Regions from separate parts of the Cupriavidus sp. USMAA2-4 genome, predicted to be linked through region 2. Evidence: predicted binding sites of a transcription regulator. Region 2 holds the regulator's gene; the other holds the start of a gene.
The links. The regulator FNR, encoded in region 2, switches genes on or off when oxygen is low (the NO sensors DNR and NnrR bind a similar motif). The targets are predictions, from matches to a motif close to TTGATNNNNATCAA.

Region 1 (4,206 bases), on a different replicon from region 2:
GCCAGCTCGGCGTCCTCGTAGCTGTTGTTGAGTTCACCGATGCCCATCTCGCGCGTCGCGTGGCATTCCGAGTTGTACGCCGGACGATTGTGGATCCGGACCAGCGGCGTGCGCAGTGCCGTGAACATCAGCTTGCCGGTTCCCCAGGTGTTCTCGAAGCCGCCGCCGGCGCCGCCATGGTCGAAGCAATCGAAGGCGAGCTCGCCGGGGCCATCGCGATCGAGGACGCGCTTGGTAACCCCTGCGTAGAGCGCCAGCGCATCGTCCCAGCCGATATCGACCCACTGATCGGCCAGGTAGAGACGCGGGCTGCGCAAGCGGGCGCGGCCGACCCCATCGGGGTTGAACATCACCTTGGCGAGCTGTCCGCCGCGTGTCGACGACAGCCCTTTGTTCACGCTGCACCGCTTGTCGGGCACGATCAGGATGTTGTGCCGGCTGCCGTCGCGATCGGTGACCGTGTTCTGCATGTTCGGCGTCATGATCACGGCCAGCGGCGGCAACTGCTTGCGAAAGTCCAGCCCCAGGGCATTCTGGCCCGGCGCCCGCCCGCCTTCGCTGTTTTCCGGCCATTTGTAGACGTGGTAGCCGCAACCGACGATGCAGAAGTGGCAGGTCAGATCCGTCCGCTGCGCGTTCGCCGGGGGCAGCGCGACCCGGTCCTTGTTGGTAGCCATGGCGGTACGCTCCGCTTACAACAGGTTGGCTTGCCGGCCGTAGATCAGCCCCTCGACACCGACGGCCCGGAAGGTGCCGTCGCTGGCGTTGTACTCGAGTTGCACCCGCGGGAGGTTCTCGGTCGCCTGGCCCGACACCATCTGCCCGGACTTCTCCGGATCGAAGATGCTGAAGTGGCACGGGCACTTGAAGGTGCGCGCCTTGGCGTCATAGGCAACGGGACAGCCCATGTGCGTGCACAGCGTGCTGTAGGCAACCACATCGTGATCCGGTCCCGCGCCACCGGGCACCGGCGCGCCCATCTTGATCACCGCGCAGGGCGACGCGGCGTCCGGATAGGAAAAGGCGAGCGGGATGTTCACCTGGAGTTGCGCCAGGCGCGCGACCGGGCGGGTGGGGAACGGTAGGGCCGTGCGGCCAAGGTCGGCGGGGGGCGATGCCGCCTGCGCCGGACCCGGTACATTGCCGGCGACGCTGAGCCCGGCCGCGGCACCGCCGGTGGCCTTGAGGAACTGCCTGCGCGATATCGACATGGTTGCCCCCTCCAGACAGGAACCGCAGCCATCAGGGACGCGGGTTACGGGCGTGCCGTGGTCGTTGGCATGGGGGCGATGGATGCCGAGCGGCCGCGACCCATCATGGGCCACGTGCTTTGATAGCCGATATTTTCGGAAATATAGAAATTATCTAGCTTAACGGGGCGGCAAATGCACGCTGCAACGCGGCACCGGCCGCCCGGATCTGCGCGCCCGGCTGCGCACGCGGCGCCGCAGCGGCTTTCCCTGATCCAGGTCAAGCCGCGCCGCCGCCGCCGCGCCACACTGTGGATCAAGAGAGCGGAAACATGCCAAGCGCGCTTGCCCTCCCGCGCCAGCCCCCACCCATCATCAGGAGTCCCGCCATGCCCCAGACCATCCTCGTCGCCATCGATGACAGCAGCTGCGCCAGAAAGGCCCTGCAGCAGGCGGTATCCCTGGCCGCCTCGACCCAGGCGCGGCTGGAGATCCTGCACGTGGTGGACTACGGCTACCTGAAGTACGACCTGGGCTATGTCGACGCCGGCGCACTCGGGCCGCAACTGGTAGTGGCGGGCGAAGAACTGCTGCGCGACGCCGCGGCCGCCGCCGACGCGGCCGGCGTCTCGTGCGGCGTGCACCTGGTCAACGACGTGCTGACGCTGGGCGACATCCCGTCCGCGGTGCGGCAGGCCGCCAGCGAATGCAAGGCCGACATGATCGTGATCGGCACGCACGGGCGCCACGGCCTGCGCCGCCTGCTGCTCGGCAGCGTGGCCGAAAGCCTGGCGCGCGAGTGCGAGGTGCCCGTGCTGCTGGTGCGCGAGCCGGCCGCCGCGGCAGGCGGCCAGCAGGCCGAAGCGCGCGCCGCGGCCTGAGCCCTTCCCCTTTTTTCATTGCTCGCCGCAAGGCCGGGAGACCTACCATGTATCAACGCATCCTGCTGGCGGTGGATGGCAGCCACTGCGCCGAACTGGCCATGGAGCAGGCCATCGGCCTGGCCAAGGCCGGCGGCGGCGCCGTCCAGGCGATTTTCATCGCCGACGACATCGACATGCTGTATGACGCACGCTACTACGACCCCGGGCAGATGCGGCGGGAACTGGAGGCCTGGGGCGAGAAGGTGCTCGCCGCCACCGCCAGGCGCTGCGAGGCGGCCGGCGTGCCCTGCACGACACGCCTGGTGACCCGGCCGGCGGCGCCGGGGCATTTCGCCGAATCCATCGTCGCCGAAGCCGAGGCCTGCGGCGCCGACCTGCTGGTGCTCGGCACGCATGGCCGGCGCGGCCTGTCGCGCGCGCTGATGGGCAGCGTGGCCGAGGGCGTCGTCCGCAAGAGCCGGCTGCCGGTGCTGCTGGTGCGCAGCGATTCGCGCCAGCCGGCGGCGGCTTAGCCGGCATCCGGCACGGGACCGCTGGCGCGCACGTTCTGCGGCGGCAGTGGCTACAGTAGGTAGAGGGAAGCTGGAGGAATCCAGCCAGCACAGCGAGCACGGCATGAACAAGCAGATTGCCTTTCCGGACGCCACGCCCGACTACTGCGCGGCCGGCCCCTGCCTGGACTGCGCGGCCACGGTCGACGGCCACCCCGCCACCTACTCGGTCACGGCCGAGGCGCTGGAAGACCACTTCGGCGCGCGCTCCCTGCGCGCCGACGACCTGCTCTGCGCCTTCCAGCACCACCGGCAGGAAATCCAGGACGTCGCGCGCGCGCTGTTCGAGATGACCGGTGCGCACCGCATCGTCCTGCACAGCGGGCACTTCCGCTTCGCCGGCTGAGGGCGGCCCGGCAAGGCGGCCGCGGCGCTCGCGGCGCGCAAGCGCGCGCGCTTGCGCGCCCGTGCGCAAACCCAGGCGCGCACAGGAGGAAACCGACATGTCCACGCAAGACCTGGGCTGCCTGGGCAGCGAACACCTGCGCCTGTTCGGTGCCGTCACGCAGTGGTTCGCACGTTATGAACTGCTGATGCAGGAGGCCATCGCCACCTTGAGCGGCGCCGATCCGACCGCGGTGATGCTGCTCGTGCGCCGGCTCGACTTCGGCGCCCAGCGCGAGGCGCTGCTCGACCTGCTGCGCTGCCGCCACGTACCGGTGGACCGCTTCGACCGGATCCACGCCTACCTGCTGGTGCCTCATACCCATCGGCAGTTGCTGCACGACATTGCCCACGCGCGCTGGGCGCCGGGACGCCTGCCGGGCTCGCTGCAGCCCGCCTGGGTGTTCGGCCTGCCGCGCAGCATCGTGGCGCTGCACGAGGTGCCCGATGATGGCGGCGAGCCGGCGCCGGCGCGCGCCGCCGAAGAAGACGCCTACTCGCTCGACGACCTGAGCGGCATCGTCCGCACCCTGGCCACGCACCACGCGGCGCTGGCGTCCTACCTGCGCGAGATCGGCCTGGTGAAGGACCCCGGCAGCGAAGCCGCCTGAGTCCTGCACCCGTGCCACCCGGGCGGCGCCACGGAGGCCGCCGCCACGCCTACGGCCGGCCCGGCCGCAGCCGCTCGTGCTGGCGCTGGCAGGGCAGGCAGCGCCGCGCGGTCGGGCAGGCCAGCAGGCGCGGCTGCGGGATGCCCTGCCCGCAGTCCGCGCAGATGCCGTAGTCGCCCGCCGCCAGCCGCGCCCGCGCCGCGGCAATCTCCGCCAGCTCGCGGCGCGCGTGCGCCTGCGCCGCCTCGCTCACTTGCGCCGAGGCGGCGCGGCCGGCCAGGTCCTTGTAGTCGACCTGGTCGGTCTGGTCGGTCTGGTCGGTCGGCTCGATCCGGTCGACCTGGTCGGCCGGACCGGCCGCCGCTTCCACCGGGACCGCGCCGGCCCCGGCTCCGCCGCACTGCGCCAGCGCACGCTGCTCGGCCTGGTCCAGGCGCGTCGCCACCTCTCCCCGCCATCCCTTGCACAGGGCACCGCACGTGCCCGTGCAGGCCTTGCCTTCCGCTGTTGTCATCGTGCCCCCTCGCCTGTCCGGCTGCCTCGTCGATGGCGGACCGCGCGCGGCATCCGCCCTGTCTCCGATTGT
Region 2 (4,206 bases):
TTGCGCACCTCCCGTCGCGCAACGCCCAGCCGGTCTTTTGAACCGGAGATCTTGTCAACCGGCATGGCTTGCTGCGAGGTGGCTACGTCCGTCAGCAACATTCTGCCCGGACTGGCCTCAGGACGGCCGTTCGAGTTGCCCGGCCATGCGCGCGGCAGCGCCAGCGCGATAGATACTGCAATGCTGCCGATTGTAGGGCATTCCGGCCCGGCGCTGCAACCGCCGATCACCAGCGCGGCGCCTTCGGCACACCCGACAAAGTGCCTCACGCATCACCAAAACAGAAGAACCCCCTTCAGAACACCACACAGAAGCCGTGTGCGGCGAGCGTGTGCGGCAACATCGCCGCCCGCACAAGCCCGGCCGCACCAAACCCCATCACTGCCACGCCGGCACCGACGCGCACCCAGGGCCGGCGCGACCAGCCGCGCAACGCGCCGGACAGGCCGGACAACATCAGCAGGTTGGGCAAGGTCCCGAGACCGAATACCCCCATCAGCAAGGCCCCCGACAACGCGTTGCCGGCAAGCAACGATAGGGTGAGCGCACCGTAAACCATGCCGCACGGCACCAGCCCCCACGCCAGACCGATGCCGAAACGCCTGAGCAAGCGCGGGCGGACCTGAATCGGGGCGGACGGGGCACCGGCGCGCCGCCCGCGGAGGCGGCCTGCCAGGGCTCCGGCCCCACGCGCCACCAAGCGCTCCAGCGCGGCGAACTGCGGCGCGCGCCCGGCCAGCAGCCACAGGCCGGTGCCCAGCAGGACCATGCTGCCAGCGGCAAACAGGCCGCGCTGCAGCGGCAGGTATTGGGCTCGCCAGGCACCGGCGCCGACCGCGCCCAGCGCGGCACCGAGCAGCATGTAAGTCACCACCCGCCCCGCATGCATGGATAACTGTTCACGCAACCAGTCCCGCGGCCTGCGCAGCACGACGACCGGCGCTTCCGCCTGCGGCCGCTCGACCGCCAGTGCAATGCCGCCGCACATGGCTGCGCAGTGCACGCCACCCAGCAAGGCCAGCAGAAAAACACTGAAAAAGACCGCCGCAGTCAACTTTCGCTCCCCTTCGGATGCCTTCACACAGTAAAATGCAGAAATTGCGCCCTCGCAGCTCAACGACAATAGGCCCCGGCTTGCTCAATTCCATCCCCGTCACCGCGATGTCGCCCCGTTGCTCGTCCTGCTCGCTCGGACACCTGTGCGTGCCGGTCGGCATGAACCGCAACGACATCGAAAAGATCGACTCGCTGGTGAAGGAACGCGTGCGAGTCCACAAGGGCGAGACGCTCTACCGGCTCGGCGAACCCCTGAGCGCAGTCTACGCGGTGCGCTTCGGCACCCTGAAGACACACGTGACGATGGAAGACGGGCGCTCGCAGATCACCGGCTTCCACCTGCCGGGCGAAGTCGTCGGACTCGACGGCCTCGGCGAGATGCAGCACGCGTCGGATGCTACCGCACTGGAAGACACCGAGGTCTGCGTGATGCGCTTCAACGACCTGCAGACCCTGTCGACCACCGTGCCGTCGCTGCAGCAGCAGTTCCTGCGCATGATGAGCAAGGAGATCACGCAGGACCAGGTCATGCTGCTGACGCTCGGCTCCATGCGCGCCGAGGAGCGCCTGGCCGCCTTCCTGGTCAACCTGTCCGAGCGCCTGTCGGAACGCGGCTACTCGTCGACCGAGTTCGTGCTGCGCATGAGCCGGGAGGAAATCGGCAGTTATCTCGGCCTCAAGCTGGAAACCGTCAGCCGCCTGTTCTCGCGCTTCGCCGAGGCCGGGCTGATCCAGATCCGCCAGCGCCACGTCAAGCTGGTCGACGTACCCGGCATCAAGCAGATCTACGGCAAGAGCTGCTGACCAAGCCGAGGGCGCAGGCATCCGGCGCCTTCGACAGGCCCCGTTCTGCCCAGCCCTTCGGCCTGCGCGCATCCCCTACTCCAGTTCGTCGGTATCGCCGAGGCGCACCGGCATCGTATAAAAGGTCAGGGCGCTCGACAGCGAGCACAGCAGCCAGGCCAGCAGGAAGCCGATGGTGTAGACCGCCTCGCGCGAGGCCTCGACCGGCCGCCCGAACAGCCTGAGATCGCTTGGATCCACCAGCGAGAACACCGCGGCGGTTGCCACACCGGCGACCAGGAAGGCCGGCCACAGGACCCACATCAGCCAGCGCAGTCTCATGGCCGCTCCGTGGCTGTCGCGCCGGACACTGCCCGCGCCGCGCCCTGCCGCTCGACCACCAGCCCGTGCCGGCTGACGCCCTCCTCGATCGGCTTGTCGGGATGCGTCATCGCCAGCCAGATGGTCACGCCGCAGGCGGCCATCGCCGCCAGCGGCCCGCTCATCAGCAGCCAGGGCCAGGGTTCCTTCCACCACGGCCGCACGGCCTGCTGCATCGTGCCGGCGTCCGTCAATGATTGTCGGGCGGGTCCTTGCATGGCTTCGCTCCTTGCTGTTACGCACGGCGGCATCGTGGCCGCCCCGCTTGTCTGCCCTGCGGCAATCCCCTCCGCACGCCCTACAGGTCGCGCGGCACGATGAAACTGGTCGATTGGTTCACCTCGACGACATGCCCCTCCTCCTGGCCGCCCTGCACCGTCACGCGGATCTTGTGCGTGCCCTGCCGCGCCTGCTCGAGCGGCACGCGCACGCGGATGGCCAGCAGGCGGTTCGAGGTCGGTGCGAGTTCGCCGGTCGCCCCGTCGGACTCCACGCGCAGCTTGCCGAGTTCCGCACTGTCGGCGCGGATGGTGAACTGCATCGGCGCCTCGCTAGTATTGATCAGCTGCAGGCGGTAGACGTTCTCCACCCAGCGCCCCTCGACTTCGCGCCCGAGGCTGCCGCGGTCGCGGATGATATCCACCTTCAGCGGCGTGCGCAGTGACAGCGAGATGGCGAAGCCCGCCAGCAGTGCCAGCCAGATCGCCGAATAGATCATCACGCGCGGACGCAGCAGGCGCTTGCGCGTCGCCTGGGCCGACCAGCCCTTGCGCATCGCGTTCTCCGACGTGTAGCGGATCAGCCCGCGCGGGTAGTCCATCTTGTCCATCACCTGGTTGCAGGCATCGATGCAGGCGCCGCAGCCGATGCACTCGTACTGCAAGCCGTCGCGGATGTCGATGCCGGTCGGGCAGACCTGCACGCAGATGCTGCAATTGACGCAGTCGCCAAGCCCAGCGGCGCGGTGGTCGGCCTTGCGCGAGCGGCTGCCGCGCGGGTCGCCGCGGCCGCTGTCGTAGGTGACGACAAAGGTGTCGCGGTCCACCATCACGCTCTGGAAGCGCGCGTAGGGACACATGTACTTGCACACCTGCTCACGCATGAAGCCCGCGTTGCCCCACGTGGCGAAGGCGTAGAACAGCATCCAGAAGGCCTGCCAGGGCCCGAGCGCGAACGCAGCCACCTGCCCGCCCAGCTCGCGGATCGGCGCGAAATAGCCGATAAAGGTGAAACCGGTCCACAGCGCCACCACGATCCACAGCAGATGCTTGGTCGCCTTGATGCGCAGCTTGCGCAGCGACCACGGATCGCCGTCGAGGCGGATGCGGGCGAAACGATCGCCTTCGACATGCCGCTCGATCCACATGAAGATCTCGGTATAGACCGTCTGCGGACAGGCATAGCCGCAGAACAGCCGGCCGGCGATGGCGGTGAACAGGAACAGGGCCAGCGCCGAGATCACCAGCAGCACGCTCAGGTAGATCACGTCCTGCGGCCACAGCACCAGCCCGAAGATATAGAACTTGCGCGCGCCCAGGTCGAACAGCACCGCCTGGCGCCCGTTCCACTGCAGCCACGGCGTACCGTAGTAGATCAGCTGCGTCAGCAGCACGAGCCAGACGCGCCAGTTCGAGAAGGCACCGCTGACCGAGCGCGGGTAGATCTTGCGGCGGACTTCATACAACGCCTCGTCGACCGACTCGGTCGCAGGCGCTGCGGTTGCCGGCCCGCCCTTGCGGGCCAGCGGTTCCGTCTCCGGTGCATTCATTGGCTGGCTCCGGCGGCGCACGCGCCCTGCGGCGCGGCGCGATGCACTTTCCTCATCGTGACGCCTCCGGCGCGTTCGACAGCCCCCAGACGTAGGCGGTCAGCATGCGGATACGTTCCGGCGTCAGGATCTCTTCATGCGCAGGCATATGGTTGTTGCGTCCCTTCAGGATCCCCTCGACGATGGTGGACTCCGAGCTGCCGTACAACCATGTGTTG

Region 1: the regulator FNR is predicted to act here: its motif matches at 1,461-1,474, upstream of BKK79_RS24700 (universal stress protein).

Annotation. Positions count from the first base shown of each region.
Region 1 is NZ_CP017749.1:1,039,145-1,043,350, forward strand. It holds gene BKK79_RS24690 (arsenate reductase (azurin) large subunit) at 1-677, opposite strand, end outside; gene BKK79_RS24695 (arsenate reductase (azurin) small subunit) at 693-1,211, opposite strand; gene BKK79_RS24700 (universal stress protein) at 1,580-2,071, shown strand; gene BKK79_RS24705 (universal stress protein) at 2,119-2,586, shown strand; gene BKK79_RS24710 (DUF1488 domain-containing protein) at 2,690-2,971, shown strand; gene BKK79_RS24715 (hypothetical protein) at 3,069-3,620, shown strand; gene BKK79_RS41190 (TraR/DksA family transcriptional regulator) at 3,670-4,134, opposite strand.
Region 2 is NZ_CP017748.1:4,151,887-4,156,092, reverse strand. It holds gene BKK79_RS40415 (hypothetical protein) at 1-269, opposite strand, end outside; gene BKK79_RS18505 (sulfite exporter TauE/SafE family protein) at 296-1,054, opposite strand; gene fnr (fumarate/nitrate reduction transcriptional regulator Fnr) at 1,135-1,860, shown strand; gene BKK79_RS18495 (hypothetical protein) at 1,936-2,181, opposite strand; gene BKK79_RS18490 (hypothetical protein) at 2,178-2,396, opposite strand; gene ccoG (cytochrome c oxidase accessory protein CcoG) at 2,519-3,988, opposite strand; gene ccoP (cytochrome-c oxidase, cbb3-type subunit III) at 4,041-4,206, opposite strand, start outside.